Regions from separate parts of the Bacillus sp. PK6-16 genome, predicted to be linked through region 3. Evidence: a T-box and tRNA genes for the amino acid it is inferred to sense, from the RefSeq annotation. Region 3 holds a T-box; the other regions hold tRNA genes.
What was found. The T-box of region 3 lies ahead of lysS (lysine--tRNA ligase). A T-box ahead of a tRNA ligase gene usually reads a tRNA of that ligase, here a tRNA-Lys.
Positions count from the first base shown of each region.

Region 1: it encodes a tRNA-Lys, which carries the amino acid that the T-box ahead of lysS (lysine--tRNA ligase) is inferred to sense. The anticodon was not compared.
Region 2: it encodes a tRNA-Lys, which carries the amino acid that the T-box ahead of lysS (lysine--tRNA ligase) is inferred to sense. The anticodon was not compared.
Region 4: it encodes a tRNA-Lys, which carries the amino acid that the T-box ahead of lysS (lysine--tRNA ligase) is inferred to sense. The anticodon was not compared.

Region 1 is NZ_CP096511.1:4,566,615-4,572,348, reverse strand. Features, by position in the region: rRNA gene M1D66_RS23600 (23S ribosomal RNA) at 1-1,138, shown strand, start outside; rRNA gene rrf (5S ribosomal RNA) at 1,241-1,356, shown strand; tRNA gene M1D66_RS23590 (tRNA-Val) at 1,362-1,437, shown strand; tRNA gene M1D66_RS23585 (tRNA-Tyr) at 1,446-1,529, shown strand; tRNA gene M1D66_RS23580 (tRNA-Gln) at 1,541-1,615, shown strand; tRNA gene M1D66_RS23575 (tRNA-Lys) at 1,620-1,695, shown strand; tRNA gene M1D66_RS23570 (tRNA-Leu) at 1,710-1,790, shown strand; tRNA gene M1D66_RS23565 (tRNA-Gly) at 1,820-1,894, shown strand; tRNA gene M1D66_RS23560 (tRNA-Leu) at 1,911-1,999, shown strand; tRNA gene M1D66_RS23555 (tRNA-Arg) at 2,003-2,076, shown strand; tRNA gene M1D66_RS23550 (tRNA-Pro) at 2,087-2,160, shown strand; tRNA gene M1D66_RS23545 (tRNA-Ala) at 2,177-2,249, shown strand; tRNA gene M1D66_RS23540 (tRNA-Ser) at 2,270-2,362, shown strand; tRNA gene M1D66_RS23535 (tRNA-Ser) at 2,418-2,510, shown strand; tRNA gene M1D66_RS23530 (tRNA-Met) at 2,532-2,608, shown strand; tRNA gene M1D66_RS23525 (tRNA-Asp) at 2,612-2,687, shown strand; tRNA gene M1D66_RS23520 (tRNA-Phe) at 2,696-2,771, shown strand; tRNA gene M1D66_RS23515 (tRNA-Thr) at 2,781-2,853, shown strand; tRNA gene M1D66_RS23510 (tRNA-Trp) at 2,860-2,930, shown strand; tRNA gene M1D66_RS23505 (tRNA-Ile) at 2,941-3,017, shown strand; tRNA gene M1D66_RS23500 (tRNA-Asn) at 3,026-3,100, shown strand; tRNA gene M1D66_RS23495 (tRNA-Glu) at 3,102-3,173, shown strand; gene M1D66_RS23490 (CBS domain-containing protein) at 3,301-3,720, shown strand; gene M1D66_RS23485 (DUF3965 domain-containing protein) at 4,042-5,193, shown strand; gene M1D66_RS23480 (hypothetical protein) at 5,434-5,734, opposite strand, start outside.
Region 2 is NZ_CP096511.1:600,003-605,736, forward strand. Features, by position in the region: rRNA gene M1D66_RS02940 (23S ribosomal RNA) at 1-1,820, shown strand, start outside; rRNA gene rrf (5S ribosomal RNA) at 1,922-2,037, shown strand; tRNA gene M1D66_RS02950 (tRNA-Val) at 2,042-2,117, shown strand; tRNA gene M1D66_RS02955 (tRNA-Thr) at 2,122-2,197, shown strand; tRNA gene M1D66_RS02960 (tRNA-His) at 2,207-2,282, shown strand; tRNA gene M1D66_RS02965 (tRNA-Leu) at 2,305-2,385, shown strand; tRNA gene M1D66_RS02970 (tRNA-Gly) at 2,415-2,489, shown strand; tRNA gene M1D66_RS02975 (tRNA-Leu) at 2,506-2,594, shown strand; tRNA gene M1D66_RS02980 (tRNA-Arg) at 2,598-2,671, shown strand; tRNA gene M1D66_RS02985 (tRNA-Pro) at 2,682-2,755, shown strand; tRNA gene M1D66_RS02990 (tRNA-Ala) at 2,772-2,844, shown strand; tRNA gene M1D66_RS02995 (tRNA-Met) at 2,865-2,941, shown strand; tRNA gene M1D66_RS03000 (tRNA-Ile) at 2,946-3,022, shown strand; tRNA gene M1D66_RS03005 (tRNA-Ser) at 3,040-3,132, shown strand; tRNA gene M1D66_RS03010 (tRNA-Met) at 3,160-3,236, shown strand; tRNA gene M1D66_RS03015 (tRNA-Asp) at 3,240-3,315, shown strand; tRNA gene M1D66_RS03020 (tRNA-Phe) at 3,328-3,403, shown strand; tRNA gene M1D66_RS03025 (tRNA-Thr) at 3,418-3,493, shown strand; tRNA gene M1D66_RS03030 (tRNA-Lys) at 3,504-3,579, shown strand; tRNA gene M1D66_RS03035 (tRNA-Gly) at 3,593-3,663, shown strand; tRNA gene M1D66_RS03040 (tRNA-Ile) at 3,674-3,750, shown strand; tRNA gene M1D66_RS03045 (tRNA-Asn) at 3,758-3,832, shown strand; tRNA gene M1D66_RS03050 (tRNA-Ser) at 3,840-3,930, shown strand; tRNA gene M1D66_RS03055 (tRNA-Glu) at 3,936-4,007, shown strand; gene M1D66_RS03060 (L-lactate dehydrogenase) at 4,754-5,698, shown strand.
Region 3 is NZ_CP096511.1:2,795,026-2,800,759, reverse strand. Features, by position in the region: gene M1D66_RS14440 (class I SAM-dependent methyltransferase) at 1-401, opposite strand, end outside; gene M1D66_RS14435 (SMP-30/gluconolactonase/LRE family protein) at 398-1,300, opposite strand; gene M1D66_RS14430 (DUF2197 domain-containing protein) at 1,445-1,615, shown strand; T-box leader at 1,688-1,944, shown strand; gene lysS (lysine--tRNA ligase) at 2,028-3,581, shown strand; gene M1D66_RS14420 (cell wall hydrolase) at 3,641-4,069, opposite strand; gene M1D66_RS14415 (alpha/beta fold hydrolase) at 4,594-5,403, shown strand; partial or broken gene M1D66_RS14410 (acetamidase/formamidase family protein) at 5,700-5,734, shown strand, end outside.
Region 4 is NZ_CP096511.1:5,141,218-5,146,951, reverse strand. Features, by position in the region: rRNA gene M1D66_RS26395 (23S ribosomal RNA) at 1-1,424, shown strand, start outside; rRNA gene rrf (5S ribosomal RNA) at 1,515-1,630, shown strand; tRNA gene M1D66_RS26385 (tRNA-Asn) at 1,640-1,714, shown strand; tRNA gene M1D66_RS26380 (tRNA-Thr) at 1,719-1,791, shown strand; tRNA gene M1D66_RS26375 (tRNA-Glu) at 1,816-1,890, shown strand; tRNA gene M1D66_RS26370 (tRNA-Val) at 1,896-1,971, shown strand; tRNA gene M1D66_RS26365 (tRNA-Tyr) at 1,989-2,072, shown strand; tRNA gene M1D66_RS26360 (tRNA-Gln) at 2,138-2,212, shown strand; tRNA gene M1D66_RS26355 (tRNA-Lys) at 2,218-2,290, shown strand; tRNA gene M1D66_RS26350 (tRNA-Gly) at 2,299-2,370, shown strand; tRNA gene M1D66_RS26345 (tRNA-Ala) at 2,381-2,453, shown strand; gene M1D66_RS26340 (glycerate kinase) at 2,571-3,716, shown strand; gene rocF (arginase) at 3,927-4,820, shown strand; gene cdaA (diadenylate cyclase CdaA) at 5,069-5,734, shown strand, end outside.

The DNA of each region.
Region 1 (5,734 bases), 1.8 Mb from region 3:
AGGCCCAAGCGACTGTTTAGCAAAAACACAGCTCTCTGCGAAGCCGTAAGGCGAAGTATAGGGGGTGACACCTGCCCGGTGCTGGAAGGTTAAGGAGAGGGGTTAGCGTAAGCGAAGCTCTGAACTGAAGCCCCAGTAAACGGCGGCCGTAACTATAACGGTCCTAAGGTAGCGAAATTCCTTGTCGGGTAAGTTCCGACCCGCACGAAAGGTGTAACGATTTGGGCACTGTCTCAACCAGAGACTCGGTGAAATTATAGTACCTGTGAAGATGCAGGTTACCCGCGACAGGACGGAAAGACCCCGTGGAGCTTTACTGTAGCCTGATATTGAATTTTGGTACAGTTTGTACAGGATAGGCGGGAGCCATTGAAACCGGAGCGCTAGCTTCGGTGGAGGCGCTGGTGGGATACCGCCCTGACTGTATTGAAATTCTAACCTACGGGTCTTATCGACCCGGGAGACAGTGTCAGGTGGGCAGTTTGACTGGGGCGGTCGCCTCCTAAAGTGTAACGGAGGCGCCCAAAGGTTCCCTCAGAATGGTTGGAAATCATTCGTAGAGTGCAAAGGCATAAGGGAGCTTGACTGCGAGACCTACAAGTCGAGCAGGGACGAAAGTCGGGCTTAGTGATCCGGTGGTTCCGCATGGAAGGGCCATCGCTCAACGGATAAAAGCTACCCCGGGGATAACAGGCTTATCTCCCCCAAGAGTCCACATCGACGGGGAGGTTTGGCACCTCGATGTCGGCTCATCGCATCCTGGGGCTGTAGTCGGTCCCAAGGGTTGGGCTGTTCGCCCATTAAAGCGGTACGCGAGCTGGGTTCAGAACGTCGTGAGACAGTTCGGTCCCTATCCGTCGTGGGCGTAGGAAATTTGAGAGGAGCTGTCCTTAGTACGAGAGGACCGGGATGGACGCACCGCTGGTGTACCAGTTGTTCTGCCAAGGGCATAGCTGGGTAGCTATGTGCGGAAGGGATAAGTGCTGAAAGCATCTAAGCATGAAGCCCCCCTCAAGATGAGATTTCCCATAGCGTAAGCTAGTAAGATCCCTGAAAGATGATCAGGTTGATAGGTTCGAGGTGGAAGCATGGTGACATGTGGAGCTGACGAATACTAATAGATCGAGGACTTAACCATATAATATGTAGCAAATGTTATCTAGTTTTGAAAGAATATAAAAAACTTATTGACTTTCGAGGTCAAATGAGTTAAAATGATTCTTGTCTTAAATGAATACAGTCTGGTAATGATGGCAGAGAGGTCACACCCGTTCCCATACCGAACACGGAAGTTAAGCTCTCTAGCGCCGATGGTAGTTGGGACCTTGTCCCTGTGAGAGTAGGACGTTGCCAGGCAAAATGGAGGATTAGCTCAGCTGGGAGAGCACCTGCCTTACAAGCAGGGGGTCGGCGGTTCGATCCCGTCATCCTCCACCATATATGTCGGAGGGGTAGCGAAGTGGCTAAACGCGGCGGACTGTAAATCCGCTCCTTCGGGTTCGGCAGTTCGAATCTGCCCCCCTCCACCATTCTTAATTAATGGGCTATAGCCAAGCGGTAAGGCAACGGACTTTGACTCCGTCATGCGCTGGTTCGAATCCAGCTAGCCCAGCCATTAAGAGCCATTAGCTCAGTTGGTAGAGCATCTGACTTTTAATCAGAGGGTCGAAGGTTCGAGTCCTTCATGGCTCACCATTTTAATGAAATATGCGGGTGTGGCGGAATTGGCAGACGCACTAGACTTAGGATCTAGCGCCTTTGGCGTGGGGGTTCGACTCCCTTCACCCGCACTTTTAATAAAATAACTCATACATGTCTTGCGGAAGTAGTTCAGTGGTAGAATACAACCTTGCCAAGGTTGGGGTCGCGGGTTCGAATCCCGTCTTCCGCTCCAATTTTCAATATGACATGCCGGGGTGGCGGAACAGGCAGACGCACAGGACTTAAAATCCTGCGGTGGGTGACCACCGTGCGGGTTCGACCCCCGCCCTCGGCACCATATGCGCCCGTAGCTCAATTGGATAGAGCGTTTGACTACGGATCAAGAGGTTAGGGGTTCGACTCCTCTCGGGCGCGCTTTTATTAACGGGAAGTGGCTCAGCTTGGTAGAGCACCTGGTTTGGGACCAGGGGGTCGCAGGTTCAAATCCTGTCTTCCCGATATTCCCAAAAAACATGGGGCCTTAGCTCAGCTGGGAGAGCGCCTGCCTTGCACGCAGGAGGTCAGCGGTTCGATCCCGCTAGGCTCCACTTTATTTAATATATGTCTCGGAGGTATACCCAAGTTCGGCTGAAGGGATCGGTCTTGAAAACCGACAGGCGGTGAGAATCGCGCGGGGGTTCGAATCCCTCTACCTCCTCCATTTTTTCTTTAATGGTGTAGACATATAATAATAAAATATTTATTTTTTCCTTTATGGAGGTATACCCAAGTTCGGCTGAAGGGATCGGTCTTGAAAACCGACAGGCGGCGAGAGTCGCGCGGGGGTTCGAATCCCTCTACCTCCTCCATTTTTTAAAATTTTATATTGTCGCGGGGTGGAGCAGCACGGTAGCTCGTCGGGCTCATAACCCGAAGGTCGCAGGTTCAAATCCTGTCCCCGCAACCAAATGGTCCCGTGGTGTAGTGGTTAACATGCCTGCCTGTCACGCAGGAGATCGCCGGTTCGACCCCGGTCGGGACCGCCATTTATGTTGGCTCGGTAGCTCAGTCGGTAGAGCAGAGGACTGAAAATCCTCGTGTCGGCGGTTCGATTCCGTCCCGAGCCACCATTTTTTTATGCCGGCTTAGCTCAATTGGTAGAGCAACTGACTTGTAATCAGTAGGTTGGGGGTTCAAGTCCTCTAGCCGGCATCATTTAGGGGCATAGTTTAAAGGTAGAACTGAGGTCTCCAAAACCTCCAGTGTGGGTTCGATTCCTACTGCCCCTGTAAAGTATATGGGCCTATAGCTCAGCTGGTTAGAGCGCACGCCTGATAAGCGTGAGGTCGATGGTTCGAGTCCATTTAGGCCCACCATATATTATTCCGCAGTAGCTCAGTGGTAGAGCTATCGGCTGTTAACCGATCGGTCGTAGGTTCGAGTCCTACCTGCGGAGCCATGGCCCGTTGGTCAAGTGGTTAAGACACCGCCCTTTCACGGCGGTAACACGGGTTCGAATCCCGTACGGGTCATACAAAAAGAGTCAGCATTATGCTGGCTCTTTTTTATTTTGTTAATCCTTTTTATTACGTTACTTTCCAGAAATAAATAAAGGAATTTTGGAAAAGCTATGGTATGTATAAAAAGGAGGAAATAATAATGACACGAGTGAGAGACTTAATGAGTACCCATATTGTACATTGTACACCGCTAGACAATGTATATGAGGCAGCTGTAAAAATGAAGGAAGAATCGGTTGGATTAATTCCTGTTGTTGAAAATGAGCAAGTTGTTGGGCTTGTTACTGATCGTGATTTAGTCGTTCGAGGGATTGCTGAAAAACATCCTGGATCTAATAAGATTACAAATGTAATGACAACAAATATTATCTCAGTTTCTCCAAATGATTCTATTGAAAAAGCTACAGAGCTAATGGCACAGCATCAAATTAGACGATTACCAGTAGTTGATAGTGGTCAACTTATTGGCATGTTAGCACTAGGAGATTTAGCTATAAGGGAATCAGCAGATGATCAAGCTGGATTTGCCTTGAGCGAAATCTCAGAGCGTACAGAGTAAATTGAAGCTTTCATTAACCGAGAGTTTAATGGTCACTCATAAAGAGCTAAATTATATATAAATTTCAGATACATTATTCTAGTATATATGGATTAAACTAATATGTTAGCGTGATGTATCTGAGACATTATATAATAAGTATGTGGTTAATAATTTCGACATTTTTTTAAAATTTGTTATTCTTAATTTTTAATAAGAGAAAAGATGATATACTGATAGATATAAGTATTATGAGAGATTTTGAATATAACAATATTAATTTTTAGTGGTGCGATAATAAATTAATATTTCCTACATAGATGAAAAGGGAAGGGGAATTATATGAAGGCTGTACAGGGCGATCCAAATTGGAATTTGGTTACAGATACATATATAGAACCAAATAATTTCGCTGAATTATTTTCTTTGCTTGTACCTTGTCACCCAAAAGGTGAGGGGAAAGAACGAACTATATTAGTATGGAAAGAGAAAGAATTTTATAAAGAAGAAAATTTAGCGGCATTTATCGTATATGGCATGAATAAAGCAAAGAAATTACCGCAGTTTCATAAAGATGAAATTCCAACTTTAGTGCGTATTCTTCGCTTATGCCAAGAGATTGGTTGGTATGAAGAGGCAAATGATTTTATGATAGCGCAAGGATTAGCTGAGTTTGTTCATACTTCATTGGAATATGAAACATGGGATCTTTTGACGCAATCAGTTGCTTTAAATTATTTAATTATTAAATATCGTATAGGTGAATTGACAGATAGGGATATTGAAATTTGGGATAGAGTTAAATTTAATGAGAAGTGTATAACCGATTGTAAACATTTATTATCTCATAAAGAAGTATTGGAATTTACATTCTTTTATATGTGCAAGAGAGCGAAATCATTATCAAAAGAGCAATTAAATAGTGATATGATGAGTTTAGCAATGTATTGTAATACTTTTGTATATGATTTGTATACACATGATTTATTACGGAAATATCGTAAGTGTACAGATTTCCTATCATATTATGGACCTAGTCAGGCAGTTTTAGCATGTCAAAGAGCTGTATTATCTCAAATTTCCGATCGCTTAGACCCATTAAAGACAACGCATGTAGATGATTATTTATATGTGATGAAAGAAATGATGGAGCATATGACGATAGGAGTAATGGATCGATATGGTCATTTTATTGGAAAGCTACTATCTTATGTGCCATTTTTCGAAATGATACAAGTTCCACAGCATGCATATTATTGTGAAGAATTACTGTATATTTGTAAGGGCATTGAATATAAAGAAGAAACACTACGCAATTATATATTTATACAATTACATGATTGTTTACCATCATTCTTTAGGCTATTTCTTAAAAATAAGCGTTACGCAACGATTCATGATATTCTTTTCTATTGGTGCGATGACGAACAACGAATGAGCTTAGAGAAAAAATATAATCTGAGCTTTATTTATGAAAAATATGCTTGTGGATAAACAATATTTTCGATATGAAAAATTAATATAAATTAAAAAGGATCTCCAGTTTATGTGAGATCCTTTTTTGTTAGTAAAACAAGGAGAAAGTGATTAAGACAAGAAACAACATTCCATATAGGAGAAGTTGTGCAGTATAACTTCCTTGTATACCAAAAAAAGTATTGGCTTTCTTATACAAATTCAATATGTATTTTATTGGAGTATCTTTGAAAGATTGGTACACAGTGTCTCCTCTTTCTAAGCTTCTTGTTTTTGTTTTTGGTTATAAGGGACATTAATATATCTAGCTACAAATAATAAAACAGCCATAAAGAATACTGGAAATACAGTAGATAAATAAAAGCCATTACTAATTATATTTGTTATGAGAGCACTCAAAAGAAAAATAGCATTATAAATATGGGCAATTTTTTGTTTTAGTTGCACTTGAAATGATTCCATCATAATTTCTAATGCAACAAAAGCAATAATAATAGATAAAAATACAATGTTTGTATTGTAAATGATTAAACAACAGATTAAACCTAAAAAGGCTACG
Region 2 (5,734 bases), 2.2 Mb from region 3:
ATGTTGGCTTAGAAGCAGCCACCATTTAAAGAGTGCGTAATAGCTCACTAGTCGAGTGACTCTGCGCCGAAAATGTACCGGGGCTAAATACACCACCGAAGCTGCGGATTGATACCAATGGTATCAGTGGTAGGGGAGCGTTCTAAGGACAGTGAAGTCAGACCGGAAGGACTGGTGGAGTGCTTAGAAGTGAGAATGCCGGTATGAGTAGCGAAAGACGGGTGAGAATCCCGTCCACCGAATGCCTAAGGTTTCCTGAGGAAGGCTCGTCCGCTCAGGGTTAGTCAGGACCTAAGCCGAGGCCGACAGGCGTAGGCGATGGACAACAGGTTGATATTCCTGTACCACCTCTTTATCGTTTGAGCAATGGAGGGACGCAGAAGGATAGAAGAAGCGTGCGATTGGTTGTGCACGTCCAAGCAGTTAGGCTGATAAGTAGGCAAATCCGCTTATCGCGTATGCTGAGCTGTGATGGGGAAGCTCCTTATGGAGCGAAGTCTTTGATTCCCCGCTGCCAAGAAAAGCTTCTAGCGAGATAAAAGGTGCCTGTACCGCAAACCGACACAGGTAGGCGAGGAGAGAATCCTAAGGTGTGCGAGAGAACTCTGGTTAAGGAACTCGGCAAAATGACCCCGTAACTTCGGGAGAAGGGGTGCTTTCTTAACGGAAAGCCGCAGTGAATAGGCCCAAGCGACTGTTTAGCAAAAACACAGCTCTCTGCGAAGCCGTAAGGCGAAGTATAGGGGGTGACACCTGCCCGGTGCTGGAAGGTTAAGGAGAGGGGTTAGCGTAAGCGAAGCTCTGAACTGAAGCCCCAGTAAACGGCGGCCGTAACTATAACGGTCCTAAGGTAGCGAAATTCCTTGTCGGGTAAGTTCCGACCCGCACGAAAGGTGTAACGATTTGGGCACTGTCTCAACCAGAGACTCGGTGAAATTATAGTACCTGTGAAGATGCAGGTTACCCGCGACAGGACGGAAAGACCCCGTGGAGCTTTACTGTAGCCTGATATTGAATTTTGGTACAGTTTGTACAGGATAGGCGGGAGCCATTGAAACCGGAGCGCTAGCTTCGGTGGAGGCGCTGGTGGGATACCGCCCTGACTGTATTGAAATTCTAACCTACGGGTCTTATCGACCCGGGAGACAGTGTCAGGTGGGCAGTTTGACTGGGGCGGTCGCCTCCTAAAGTGTAACGGAGGCGCCCAAAGGTTCCCTCAGAATGGTTGGAAATCATTCGTAGAGTGCAAAGGCATAAGGGAGCTTGACTGCGAGACCTACAAGTCGAGCAGGGACGAAAGTCGGGCTTAGTGATCCGGTGGTTCCGCATGGAAGGGCCATCGCTCAACGGATAAAAGCTACCCCGGGGATAACAGGCTTATCTCCCCCAAGAGTCCACATCGACGGGGAGGTTTGGCACCTCGATGTCGGCTCATCGCATCCTGGGGCTGTAGTCGGTCCCAAGGGTTGGGCTGTTCGCCCATTAAAGCGGTACGCGAGCTGGGTTCAGAACGTCGTGAGACAGTTCGGTCCCTATCCGTCGTGGGCGTAGGAAATTTGAGAGGAGCTGTCCTTAGTACGAGAGGACCGGGATGGACGCACCGCTGGTGTACCAGTTGTTCTGCCAAGGGCATAGCTGGGTAGCTATGTGCGGAAGGGATAAGTGCTGAAAGCATCTAAGCATGAAGCCCCCCTCAAGATGAGATTTCCCATAGCGTAAGCTAGTAAGATCCCTGAAAGATGATCAGGTTGATAGGTTCGAGGTGGAAGCATGGTGACATGTGGAGCTGACGAATACTAATAGATCGAGGACTTAACCATATAATATGAAGCAATGTTATCTAGTTTTGAAAGAATATAAAAAACTTGTTGACTTTCAAAAGTAAATGAGTTATAATAATTCTTGTCTTAAATGAATACAGTCTGGTAATGATGGCAGAGAGGTCACACCCGTTCCCATACCGAACACGGAAGTTAAGCTCTCTAGCGCCGATGGTAGTTGGGACCTTGTCCCTGTGAGAGTAGGACGTTGCCAGGCAAATGGAGGATTAGCTCAGCTGGGAGAGCACCTGCCTTACAAGCAGGGGGTCGGCGGTTCGATCCCGTCATCCTCCACCATTTAGCCGACTTAGCTCAATTGGTAGAGCAACTGACTTGTAATCAGTAGGTTGGGGGTTCAAGTCCTCTAGTCGGCACCAGAAATCATGGCGGTTGTGGCGAAGTGGTTAACGCACCGGATTGTGGCTCCGGCATTCGTGGGTTCGATTCCCATCAGTCGCCCCATTTTTCTTAAATAAATTAATATGCGGGTGTGGCGGAATTGGCAGACGCACCAGACTTAGGATCTGGCGCCTTTGGCGTGGGGGTTCGACTCCCTTCACCCGCACTTTTAATTAAATAACTCATACATGTCTTGCGGAAGTAGTTCAGTGGTAGAATACAACCTTGCCAAGGTTGGGGTCGCGGGTTCGAATCCCGTCTTCCGCTCCAATTTTCAATATGACATGCCGGGGTGGCGGAACAGGCAGACGCACAGGACTTAAAATCCTGCGGTGGGTGACCACCGTGCGGGTTCGACCCCCGCCCTCGGCACCATATGCGCCCGTAGCTCAATTGGATAGAGCGTTTGACTACGGATCAAGAGGTTAGGGGTTCGACTCCTCTCGGGCGCGCTTTTATTAACGGGAAGTGGCTCAGCTTGGTAGAGCACCTGGTTTGGGACCAGGGGGTCGCAGGTTCAAATCCTGTCTTCCCGATATCCCTAAAAAATATGGGGCCTTAGCTCAGCTGGGAGAGCGCCTGCCTTGCACGCAGGAGGTCAGCGGTTCGATCCCGCTAGGCTCCACTTATATTAATATCATTTATGGCGGTGTAGCTCAGCTGGCTAGAGCGTACGGTTCATACCCGTGAGGTCGGGGGTTCGATCCCCTCCGCCGCTACCATAAAGGACCTTTAGCTCAGCTGGTTAGAGCAGACGGCTCATAACCGTCCGGTCGTAGGTTCGAGTCCTACAAGGTCCACCATTAGACGTATATATCTCGGAGGTATACCCAAGTTCGGCTGAAGGGATCGGTCTTGAAAACCGACAGGCGGCGAGAGTCGCGCGGGGGTTCGAATCCCTCTACCTCCTCCATTTTTTCTAAAGTAAATATTTTATCATCGCGGGGTGGAGCAGCACGGTAGCTCGTCGGGCTCATAACCCGAAGGTCGCAGGTTCAAATCCTGTCCCCGCAACCAAATGGTCCCGTGGTGTAGTGGTTAACATGCCTGCCTGTCACGCAGGAGATCGCCGGTTCGACCCCGGTCGGGACCGCCATTTTTACATAAAGGCTCGGTAGCTCAGTCGGTAGAGCAGAGGACTGAAAATCCTCGTGTCGGCGGTTCGATTCCGTCCCGAGCCACCATTTTGAAGTCGCAAGCCGACTTAGCTCAATTGGTAGAGCAACTGACTTGTAATCAGTAGGTTGGGGGTTCAAGTCCTCTAGTCGGCACCACTTTCAAAATGAGCCATTAGCTCAGTTGGTAGAGCATCTGACTTTTAATCAGAGGGTCGAAGGTTCGAGTCCTTCATGGCTCACCATTTACAATTTAATGCGGGTGTAGTTTAGTGGTAAAACAAGAGCCTTCCAAGCTCTGGTCGAGAGTTCGATTCTCTTCACCCGCTTTTCAATTATGGGCCTATAGCTCAGCTGGTTAGAGCGCACGCCTGATAAGCGTGAGGTCGATGGTTCGAGTCCATTTAGGCCCACCATAATTGTTCCGCAGTAGCTCAGTGGTAGAGCTATCGGCTGTTAACCGATCGGTCGTAGGTTCGAGTCCTACCTGCGGAGCCATATTTATAGAGAAGTACCCAAGTGGCTCAAGGGGCTCCCCTGCTAAGGGAGTAGATCGCGAACGCGGTGCGAGGGTTCGAATCCCTTCTTCTCTGCCAGAACTGGCCCGTTGGTCAAGTGGTTAAGACACCGCCCTTTCACGGCGGTAACACGGGTTCGAATCCCGTACGGGTCATACTAAAAGAGATAGCATAATCTGCTATCTCTTTTTTGTTGTATAAAAATGGACTTTGGATAGTCTGCTTTTTTATGCAATAGAAGAAATATGAAGTATTCGCTGTTGCAGTTGGGTACATAGAGAGCCGTAAATACAATCATGTTAATTATTTGGACCTGTATGAATATGAAGGAATTAACTTCAACTTGAACTTTTACCCCAGCTGTATGGCTGTAGCCTCCTACACTTGGAGAAACCGATGAAAATGCATCTGGGAGCTACTGTGGAAAATAAATAATATATAGAAGAAGCTGCTTTCTCTCAATAGCTGTGATCTACTGAAGACAGCTTTTTTATGTTGTCAGTATTGTCGAGTTTTGTCGGTAAGTCGATATATTGCAAAAATCGCTGATATAATTTGAGTTACGGTCGATAAATTTCAATAATCGCTGATATATTTGGAGTTACAGTCGATATATTCTAAAAATCGCTGGTATAATTTCACTTACCGACAAAAAACACAAGAAAATCCCTTTCACAATCTAAAGAAAACGCCTCCATTGAAATGGATTCCACACCTATTCCAATAACTTTACACTCTATGTGAAAAAGTTCACAAATAGGTCATAATTTGTGAAGTAATTCACAATAATACGTGCTACAATATGAATGTAAAGAAGTTAAACAACATTAAATTAGTATTTTAATTAATTACTTAAACAATCATAAAAAATATATGTGAACAATAGAGAGGGGAAATTACCATGAAAAAAGGTATCAATCGTGTAGTATTAGTAGGAACAGGAGCTGTAGGTTGTAGTTACGCTTACTCAATGATCAACCAAGGTGTAGCTGAAGAATTCGTATTAGTAGATGTTAATGAAGCAAAAGCAGAAGGGGAAGCAATGGACTTAAGCCATGCGGTACCATTCTCTCCATCACCAACAAAAGTTTGGAGCGGTAGCTATGCAGATTGTAAAGATGCAGATTTAGTTGTTATCACTGCTGGGTTACCACAAAAGCCAGGTGAAACTCGTTTAGACTTAGTTGAGAAAAATACAAAGATCTTTAAACAAATCGTTCGTGGCATTATGGATAGCGGATTCGATGGAATCTTCTTAATCGCAACTAACCCAGTTGATATTTTAACTTACGTAACTTGGAAAGAATCTGGTTTACCGAAAGAGCGCGTAATCGGTTCTGGTACTACTTTAGACTCTGCTCGTTTCCGTTACATGTTAGGTGACTACTTAGATGTAGATCCACGCAACGTTCATGCTTACATCGTTGGTGAACACGGTGATACTGAACTTCCAGTATGGAGCCACGCTACTATCGGTGTACAAAAACTAGAAACAATCTTAGCTAACAACGAACAGTACAAACAAGAAGACTTAGATAAAATCTTCGAAAATGTACGTGATGCAGCTTACCATATCATCGAGCGTAAAGGTGCAACTTACTACGGAATCGGTATGTCACTACTTCGTGTAACTAAAGCAATCTTAAACAACGAGAACAGCGTATTAACTGTATCTGCATACCTTGAAGGCCAATACGGTGAGAAAGATGCTTACGTAGGTGTTCCAGCTGTAATTAACCGCGAAGGTGTACGTGAAATCGTAGAGCTTGAGTTAAATGAAGAAGAAAAAGCGAAGTTCGCTCATTCTGTAAAAGTATTAAAAGAAACAATGGCACCAGTACTATAATAATTGCTAAATCATTTAGGGGCGGGACACTGCTTC
Region 3 (5,734 bases):
TTGACATGTTCTAAACTTGATACTGCAACGATATAATCATAAGCGTTAGAGTCAATATGATAGTTTTCAATTGCTGCTTGTTCTGTTTTTATAACCTCGAATACAGCATGTTCTTTGCTATAAGTTTGTAGCTTTGTTAAAGCGGAATTAAGTAAATCAACACATGTAACAGTGCCGCTAGTATTTCTTAACTTTTGTGCAATTGGAATGCTATTTCTAGCGACGCCAGAGCCAAGATCAAGTACTTGCAAGTTGTTTTGTCCTTCAAAGTGATCCATCAAGTCCATAACTATTTTAACCGGTTTGTACAGCCAAGAGCCAATTTCAAATAGTTTATATTGTTCATAGCAAAGGTCGTGATATTTCTTTTCTTCTTGTCTTATGTAATCGATACGGTTCACATTGTTTCAACTCCAATATTTTTATTGCAAAATTCATATGTAGGACAACCTTTTATATTTGTTTGAATTCGAAAAATACCACCAGCATGTGGATACTCTTTTAATTCGTCATCCGTCATTCTTGTTCTGGCTGTTGTAACATATAAATCTGTTAAATTAGGTCCTCCAAATGTACATGATGTTACATATAAAGCTGGAATTGGAATATTTAATATTTGTTCTCCAGTAGATGGATTCCATCTAGTTATTTTTGAACCTCCCCAATGTGCAATCCATAAACAACCTTCTTCGTCAATTGTCATACCATCAGGTAGACCATCATTTTCAGAGAAAATGATTACATCACTTGGATTATGAATGTCTCCAGTACGTATATTATATTGATAGCGAACCACTTTTTTAGTAGGTGTATCTATAAAGTAAAAGTATGTATGATCAGGTGACCAAGCAATTCCATTTGATGTATTTACATGTGAAACTTTTTTCTCTACACTTAAATTATGATGTAAACAATACAAGGAACCTGCAGCATTCATACCGTATGTATCTGTAGAACCTGCCCAGAAACGACCAGCTGGATCACATTTTCCATCATTGAAACGATTTTCTATTAAATGTGGTTCAGGGTCAAAAATATGTGTCAGTTTTTCGGTATTTACATTAATAGAATAAAAGCCTTTTTCCATAGCTAAGAGTAGTACATCCTCTAAATATGGAACAACACAGCCAATTTGTTGATTGAGAGCAATTACTCGGTTCGTATTAGCGGTAGGATTGTATATGCATAATTTTCTCTCCATAATATCAACCCAATATAAAAGTTGCTTTTTTCCATTCCAACATGGTCCTTCAGCTAAACTTGCTTTAGCATCTAAAACTAATTCTATATTACTGAACAAGATGTTCACCTCGCGTTATAAGATATTAATATAATTCGATAAGAATAGAGGTAAACCTTTTAGTCAAAGGATATTAAAATTTATACTGTAGAAAAATGACCTTCTCACAAGTGATTAAAAAAGTGTATAAACAAGGAGAGGAAAATGCATATGATGTTTTATGAGATTGTTTGCTTTTCTTGTAAGAATATATTTCGTGTTTACGAAGGCAGTGAAAAATATAAGCGATTTAAAGAGAAACCAAACGGGGTATATTGTTGTGATGAGTGTAGTCATAAAATTCAATTAGAAGCGATAAAGAATTTTTTTAGGTAATTATATGTTTTTAATTCGGAAAAGTTTGACAATAAAAGTGTTATAAATTATCATATTAAAAAACTAATATTTAAAATGGCATGGAAGAGAAGAGTAGTTAAGAAAGAATACGTACAGAGAGCTCTGGTAGCTGAGAAAGAGCGGTATACATCTTAACGAAAAAAGACTTGGAGCTGCGCAAGGAACTAATTTATTTAGGGATGGTGTGACGGATTCTCCCGTTATAGAGATAGGGTATAAGCATATTTTGCCGTACCTGAAGAGGTTAATATGGTGACATATTAACAAACTGAGGTGGTACCGCGAAGCTAACAACTCTCGTCCTCAAGATGAATAATCTTGGGGGTGGGAGTTTTTTTATTGCATAAAACTGAAAATGCGAAAACAAAAAAATAATCGAGGTGAGTAATATATGCATTGGGCGTATGAAGTAGCACATGAATTAATTAGGAAACATCCAAATAAAGAAACGTTTGTTTGTGCATCAGGAATTAGTCCGTCAGGTTCTGTTCATATTGGGAATTTTCGTGAAATCGTAACGACTTATTTCGTAGTAAGAGCACTTCAAGATTTAGGGAAAAAGACTCGTTTTATATTTTCGTGGGATGATTATGATAGGTTTAGAAAAGTTCCCCAAAATATTGATCCTTCTTTTGCGAAGTATATTGGTATGCCATACTGTGATATTCCAGATCCGTATGGATGTTATAACTCGTATGCGGAGCATTTTGAAAAAGAGTTTGAAAAATCGCTTCAAGCATTTGGAATTGAAGTAGAATTTATTTATCAACATGATGAATATAGAAGCGGAAGGTATAACAAAAATATTTTAGAGGCTTTGTATAAACGAAAAGAAATATATGATATTTTAATGGACTTTAAAACTGGAGAGTGTAGTGAAGAAGAGCGAAACAATTTTTATCCAGCTGCATTATATTGTGAGAGGTGTGGAAAAGATACAACAACTATTACATATTTTGATGAAGTATTAAAAACAGTCCGGTATGAATGTGAATGCGGAAATGAAAAAGAATTATCCGTATTAAATACAAATAAAATGAAACTAAACTGGAAAATCGATTGGCCGATGAGATGGATGATAGAGGATGTTATTTTTGAACCGGGTGGAAGAGATCATTCATCAGAAACGGGTAGTTATAATGTATCAAAAGAAATTGCAAGGAAAATATTCAATCGTGAAGCGCCTCATTACGTTGCTTACGATTTCATTGGTATTAAAGGAAATCATGAAAAAATGTCTAGCTCTTCAGGGAATAGTATTACACCAAGCGATTTATTGAAAGTGTATATACCAGAAGTAATTCTCTTTATGTTTGCAAAATACAAACCAGGCGCTGCTTTTCATATTGGGTTGGATGAAGATGTGATTCGCAATTATACAGAATATGAACGATTGAAAGATAGTTATGAAAATAAAATGCTCAAAAATGAAGATTTATTTGATGCAATTAAACTATCTATAGTTGATAGCGAGTTTAAAGAATATCCGAGATTTAATCAAGTAGCAGGAACGTTACCATTATTAAATTTTGATTCAACTATTTTACAGGGGATATTAAAGAAAATAGATAGGAGTTATGCATTAGATGAAATGAGAGTGATAAGTAATCGCGCAGAGTATTGGATAAGAAACTTTCAATCTGAAAAATTAATCGCGGTAAATCAGGAGAAAAATGCTGAGTTTTACTACACATTAGATGAAAGGCAGAAAGAATGGCTAGTAGAAGTTTGTAAAATACTTCGTTCTATTAAAGATTACTCTAACTTAATGGAGCAATTATATACGATTTGTCATCATGAAAATAAAAAAATAATGAAAGAAAATCAAAAACAATTATTCACTATTATATATAAGCTCATTATGAATCAATCAAATGGTCCTCGTATACCATTATTAATACATGTAGTAGGCATAGAAAAATTCATCACACTATTAGATTTCTAAAACACATTTAAAAGCAACGTAAGTACCAAAATTTCTAAGTACTTGCGTTGCAAATTTTACTATCGTGAATACATTTTCGGACATTCATCACCACTTGGTTCATAAAAACAATGGCTTTTAAACTGTCCTACAAATGGCTGATTATACCATTCAGGTGGACAAGCTCCAACTGGACGGAAATACCAAAGAGCCCATCGTGCAGGCCAGCGCCATTGACCTTGTAAAACTTTTCGTGCGATTTCTTTTTCTGATTCACGAGCGCGTTGATAAAAATATCCATATTGTACTGCTTCAAATCCGCCGGGGCTTTGATATACAGCGTCTCGTACGGTACGGAGTTGTTTAAAATCTAAGCAATCACAAAATACACGGTTTACTACAACGCATCCAACTAACTCCTCACCTTGGCGACCTTCGCCTTCAGCTTCAGCACGAATTAATCGAGCTAGTAAATCAACATCACTTTCGTTGTATGGAATAAGGGGCATAGTGATACCACCTTTCTGTTATAGTAAAGAGTGTATGTTATAAAACAATCTGCGTGCTTTTTTACTTAAAAATAACATTTAATTTTAAGAGGAGCTTGTATAAAAAAAGCTAATTAGTAATAGTAGATAAATATAAAAGGGAGAGGTATTATGTATCGAATTCATAAAGACCATATTATTTACGCGATGTCATCAGAGAATAAACCATGTATGGTGTAGTTTTGAAATAAAGTTGCGATGCTGTATCTCTTTAATCAAAGAATTGTAAATATATGATCAAACTTTTTTATAAAACAGAAACCTGCTGGATAAGAAACCATTTGGATTAAACTTTTTTCAAAATGGTTTCTTTTTATTTAACATAGAATACGGTTTAACACAATATTTTTAATCAAACTTTATTTTAAAGCCACACATTGCTTTTTCTTATGGTGAATTTGTTTCTTAGTTATTTCCTGCATTTTATATCATTCACCAATCATGTAATGTTAAGGGAGATGACAAAAGAAAGGAAAGATGTACAAATGAGTATAGTAAAAAACGGAACATTGCAAGTAATTGGAGCAAGCATCTATTATGAGGTGCGTGGCTCGGGTCCAATTCTTCTTTTGATTCATGGTGGGGGTGGTGATGCCGACAAGTTCCATAATATTGCCGACCATCTTGCTAAATGGTATACCGTTGTTACTTACGATCGTCGTGGTCATTCCCGTAGCAATCTCGTCAATAAAACTGAGGATTACCATGTGCAAACACATAGTGAAGACGCTCACCGGCTGCTAGCCAATTTGACCAATGAACCGGCTTATATATTCGGAAGTAGTTCTGGTGCTGTCATCGGACTTGATTTGTGTATACGCCATCCTGGGCAGGTACAGTTACTAATCCCACACGAACCGGTTTTATTACAACTTTTACCTGAAAATGAGTTGAAGCAGGCTATAAATTTCATGGAAGACCTTAAAGGGAATCATAAAAGTGAGGTCATGAAGTTATTGTCAAATATCGATGATAGCAATTCCGGACTATCGAAGGATATGCTAACAAAGCGACTACTCGGCAATTCGATTTATTTCACTGAGTATGAAATCCCGGGAATTCTCAGCTATACTTTAAACATCGATGCATTAAAGCACTCATTAAAACCTGCATCGATACAGGTACGTCCAGCCGGTGGAAGTATTTCACGAGAATTTTTTCCTTACCATTGCGCATTCAACTTGGCAGAACACCTCGGAACAGAATTCGCAGAGTTTCCAGGAAACCATGTGGGCTATAACACAGTGCATCATAAAGAGTTTGCTGAGAGGTTACACGACATTCTTGAGAATTAATCCGGAAACGTATCAATCGGTAGTGTATGAGCACACCAAAGAGTTATAAGACACTTCGTAATTTAGGGTTTTGTCTTTATGTCTAAATTATAATACGATGCATGTTGTTTAAGAAAAGGGCGCGTTTGTTGAAGAATAAAGATAGAAAATGACCAAACTTTTTATAGTATAGAAACTTAAATTTGTTAGATAAGAATTCATTTTGATCAATCTTTTTTCAAAATGAATTCTTCTTGTTTACCATAAATTACGAGTCTGTGAGGTATGTTTAATCAAAGTTTATTTCAAAGCAACATATGGAAGTAGAAATTGGGAGTCGTCTTATATTTGG
Region 4 (5,734 bases), 2.3 Mb from region 3:
TGCGATTGGTTGTGCACGTCCAAGCAGTTAGGCTGATAAGTAGGCAAATCCGCTTATCGTAAAGGCTGAGCTGTGATGGGGAAGCTCCTTATGGAGCGAAGTCTTTGATTCCCCGCTGCCAAGAAAAGCTTCTAGCGAGATAAAAGGTGCCTGTACCGCAAACCGACACAGGTAGGCGAGGAGAGAATCCTAAGGTGTGCGAGAGAACTCTGGTTAAGGAACTCGGCAAAATGACCCCGTAACTTCGGGAGAAGGGGTGCTTTCTTAACGGAAAGCCGCAGTGAATAGGCCCAAGCGACTGTTTAGCAAAAACACAGCTCTCTGCGAAGCCGTAAGGCGAAGTATAGGGGGTGACACCTGCCCGGTGCTGGAAGGTTAAGGAGAGGGGTTAGCGTAAGCGAAGCTCTGAACTGAAGCCCCAGTAAACGGCGGCCGTAACTATAACGGTCCTAAGGTAGCGAAATTCCTTGTCGGGTAAGTTCCGACCCGCACGAAAGGTGTAACGATTTGGGCACTGTCTCAACCAGAGACTCGGTGAAATTATAGTACCTGTGAAGATGCAGGTTACCCGCGACAGGACGGAAAGACCCCGTGGAGCTTTACTGTAGCCTGATATTGAATTTTGGTACAGTTTGTACAGGATAGGCGGGAGCCATTGAAACCGGAGCGCTAGCTTCGGTGGAGGCGCTGGTGGGATACCGCCCTGACTGTATTGAAATTCTAACCTACGGGTCTTATCGACCCGGGAGACAGTGTCAGGTGGGCAGTTTGACTGGGGCGGTCGCCTCCTAAAGTGTAACGGAGGCGCCCAAAGGTTCCCTCAGAATGGTTGGAAATCATTCGTAGAGTGCAAAGGCATAAGGGAGCTTGACTGCGAGACCTACAAGTCGAGCAGGGACGAAAGTCGGGCTTAGTGATCCGGTGGTTCCGCATGGAAGGGCCATCGCTCAACGGATAAAAGCTACCCCGGGGATAACAGGCTTATCTCCCCCAAGAGTCCACATCGACGGGGAGGTTTGGCACCTCGATGTCGGCTCATCGCATCCTGGGGCTGTAGTCGGTCCCAAGGGTTGGGCTGTTCGCCCATTAAAGCGGTACGCGAGCTGGGTTCAGAACGTCGTGAGACAGTTCGGTCCCTATCCGTCGTGGGCGTAGGAAATTTGAGAGGAGCTGTCCTTAGTACGAGAGGACCGGGATGGACGCACCGCTGGTGTACCAGTTGTTCTGCCAAGGGCATAGCTGGGTAGCTATGTGCGGAAGGGATAAGTGCTGAAAGCATCTAAGCATGAAGCCCCCCTCAAGATGAGATTTCCCATAGCGTAAGCTAGTAAGATCCCTGAAAGATGATCAGGTTGATAGGTTCGAGGTGGAAGCATGGTGACATGTGGAGCTGACGAATACTAATAGATCGAGGACTTAACCATATAATATGAAGCAATGTTATCTAGTTTTGAAGGAATATATATTAAAATTTCTTCTTGACATTTCGAAAGAAATGTTTATAATGATAAAAGTCTGGTAATGATGGCAGAGAGGTCACACCCGTTCCCATACCGAACACGGAAGTTAAGCTCTCTAGCGCCGATGGTAGTTGGGACCTTGTCCCTGTGAGAGTAGGACGTTGCCAGGCTAATATTATTCCGCAGTAGCTCAGTGGTAGAGCTATCGGCTGTTAACCGATCGGTCGTAGGTTCGAGTCCTACCTGCGGAGCCATTATGCTTCCATAGCTCAGCTGGTAGAGCACTTCCATGGTAAGGAAGAGGTCACCGGTTCAAGCCCGGTTGGAAGCTTGGGAATAGGTTTAAAACTTTTTTGGCCCGTTGGTCAAGTGGTTAAGACACCGCCCTTTCACGGCGGTAACACGGGTTCGAATCCCGTACGGGTCACCACTTTTGGAGGATTAGCTCAGCTGGGAGAGCACCTGCCTTACAAGCAGGGGGTCGGCGGTTCGATCCCGTCATCCTCCACCATATATATTTAAAATGTCGGAGGGGTAGCGAAGTGGCTAAACGCGGCGGACTGTAAATCCGCTCCTTCGGGTTCGGCAGTTCGAATCTGCCCCCCTCCACCATTTTCTTTAAAATAACCTGAGAGGGTTTATTTTTTTGAAAAGATAACCATACTAGTAAATATTAATGGGCTATAGCCAAGCGGTAAGGCAACGGACTTTGACTCCGTCATGCGCTGGTTCGAATCCAGCTAGCCCAGCCATTTACGAGCCATTAGCTCAGTTGGTAGAGCATCTGACTTTTAATCAGAGGGTCGAAGGTTCGAGTCCTTCATGGCTCATCATTTTTGCGGAAGTAGTTCAGTGGTAGAATACAACCTTGCCAAGGTTGGGGTCGCGGGTTCGAATCCCGTCTTCCGCTTAATTAATAAGGGGCCTTAGCTCAGCTGGGAGAGCGCCTGCCTTGCACGCAGGAGGTCAGCGGTTCGATCCCGCTAGGCTCCATCTAAATAAAAAAGCTTACATCATACGATGTAAGCTTTTTTTGTGTTTAAAAAGACAACTTTTATACTTGTCGTTTAAAATGAAGAAAACGTAAAAATAAGGGATGGGGAGATAATTGTGAAAGTTGTTATTGCATCTGATTCATATAAAGAAAGCCTAAAAGCTATAGAAGTATGTGGAGCTATTGAAAGAGGTTTTAGAGCAATTTTTCCTAATGCAGAGTATGTGAAAATACCAATTGGAGATGGAGGAGAAGGGACGGTTGAATCACTTGTTGATGCTACAGGGGGGAGAATTATATCAATTAGTGTGACAGGACCGCTTAGAGAAGGTATACAAGCTTTTTATGGCATTTCTAAAGATAAAAAGACAGCGTTTATTGAAATGGCAGCAGCATCAGGATTACAGCACGTTCCAGTTGAAAAGCGCAACCCACTTATTACAACGACAAAAGGAACAGGAGAACTTATATTACATGCGCTAGATCAAGGAGTGGAGTACATAATTTTAGGACTTGGAGGAAGTGCTACAAATGATGGCGGGGCAGGTATGTTAGGGGCTTTAGGAGTAAGGTTTATAAATGGCAAGGGTGAAGTAATAGATCCATCTGGAGGCACATTACACTCGATTGTTACTATTGATTTTTCACGAATGGACCCACGCTTAAAGGGGGTAAAGATAGAAGCGGCATGTGATGTGGATAATCCATTAGTCGGAATGCAGGGAGCATCTTTCGTATTTGGGAGACAAAAGGGTGCAAATATAGAGATGATGAAAGAGCTAGATGAAAATTTACAACATTATGCGAATATGCTTAAACGATATGTATCTTTTGATGTATCTGAAATACCTGGTGCAGGGGCAGCGGGAGGAATGGGAGCGGCTGTTATTTCAGTGTTAAAGGGAGACTTGCGTAGGGGCATTGAAATTGTATTAGAGTATACAAATTTCGATAAACATATAGAAGATGCAAATCTTATTATAACTGGTGAAGGTAGAATAGATAAACAAACTGCATATGGAAAGGCTCCTGTGGGTGTTGCGGGGCGTGCAAAACGTTTTTCTGTGCCTGTAATTGCTATTGGAGGGTCTGTATCATCTGATTATTCAGCTGTGTACGAGAAAGGAATAGATGCGGTATTTAGTATTACAACGAGACCGATGACACTAGAAGAAGCATATAAAGTAGCAGAAGAAAATATTGAAATGACAACGAAGAATATTGCAACAGTATGGAAAATAGCATCAGAAAAACACTTCTAAATATAGGAGTGTTTTATTATTATTATTTAATAATAGTGATTGCGATTGTTTCATTAAGTTAACTTTATACATAGAATAGTCTTGAAATTTGGTTTTCAACGTGAATATAAGTGAATAAATTGTATATCCATACAGAAAAATGTCGAGTTGAGTCAGACTATATAAAAGATTTAAAATATTTAGTGAAGGCATAAAAGGGGGATACTATCTATGAAAAAAGAAATCTCAGTTATTGGAGTTCCAATGGATTTAGGACAGATGCGTCGTGGAGTTGATATGGGACCGAGCGCGATCCGTTATGCAGGGGTAATTGAAAGAATTGAAGAAATTGGATATGACGTTAAAGATATGGGAGATATATGTATAGAGAGAGAAAAAGAGATAGATGAAAATACAAAATTAAGAAACCTTACACAAGTTGCAACTGTATGTAATGAATTAGCAAGTAAGGTGGATCATATTATAGAAGAAGGTCGTTTTCCACTTGTATTAGGTGGTGACCATAGTATTGCTATCGGTACATTAGCTGGTGTAGCAAAACATTATAAAAACTTAGGCGTTATTTGGTATGATGCACACGGTGATTTAAATACAGAGGAAACTTCACCATCTGGAAATATTCATGGTATGTCACTTGCAGCAAGTTTAGGTTATGGACATTCTTCACTTGTAGATTTATACGGAGCATATCCAAAGGTGAAAAAAGAGAATGTCGTAATTATCGGTGCGCGTGCATTGGATGAAGGAGAAAAAGATTTCATTCGCAATGAAGGTATTAAAGTGTTCTCAATGCATGAAATTGATCGTATGGGGATGACGGCTGTGATGGAAGAAACAATCGCATATTTATCTCATACCGATGGTGTACACTTATCATTAGATTTAGATGGTCTTGATCCTCATGATGCACCAGGTGTTGGAACACCTGTAATTGGCGGTCTATCTTATCGTGAAAGTCATTTGGCGATGGAAATGTTAGCAGAAGCTGATATTATCACATCTGCTGAATTTGTTGAGGTAAATACGATTTTAGATGAGAGAAATAGAACGGCAACAACAGCAGTTGCTTTAATGGGTTCTTTATTCGGTGAAAAACTAAAATAAATGTAAGAAAAGCAACTGAGAAGTTGCTTTTTTTATTTGAAAATAAGCGTATAATAATGATTTATATTATACTGTACAATAAAAATGTTTGACATCTTACCAATTTGAGCTAAAGGGGGTTGTTTGTAATTGTCGTTTGTTTCATGTATGGTATAATTAACTAGTTGTTGGAAATACATACAGATAGAGCATAAAACAATATTTCAATATATGGATAGAATTGCTCGTAAGTAGGAGGAAGGGATAGCATGCCTTTTGAAGATACGACCATTTTGAAATATCTTAGTACGGCATTAGATATTGCCATTGTATGGTTTATTATATATAAGCTAATTCTTATAATCCGAGGGACGAAAGCTGTTCAACTTTTAAAAGGGATTACAGTTATTATCGTCGTTAAGATGATCAGTATTTTCCTTGAATTGCGTACGCTATCTTGGCTAACTGAACAAGTATTAACGTGGGGATTTTTAGCCGTTATTATTATCTTTCAGCCAGAATTGCGAAGAGCACTTGAGCAGCTAGGGCGCGGGAGTTTATTTTCGCGTGTTGGAACGCATGAGGATGATGAACCTGAAATGGTTGCAACAGCGATAGCAAAAGCAACCGAATATATGGGGAAACGTAGAATTGGTGCATTAATTACTTTGTCAAAAGAGACCGGTATGGGTGATTATGTGGAAACGGGTATTCCGCTTAATGCAAACGTATCATCGGAATTACTTATTAATATTTTTATTCCAAATACACCTCTTCATGACGGAGCGGTAATTATGCAAGGAAGTACAATTAAAGCAGCAGCATGCTATCTTCCATTATCAGAAAGTCCGTTTATTTCTAAAGAATTAGGAACTAGACATCGTGCTGCAATGGGAGTTAGTGAAGTTACTGATAGTATTACAGTAGTTGTGTCT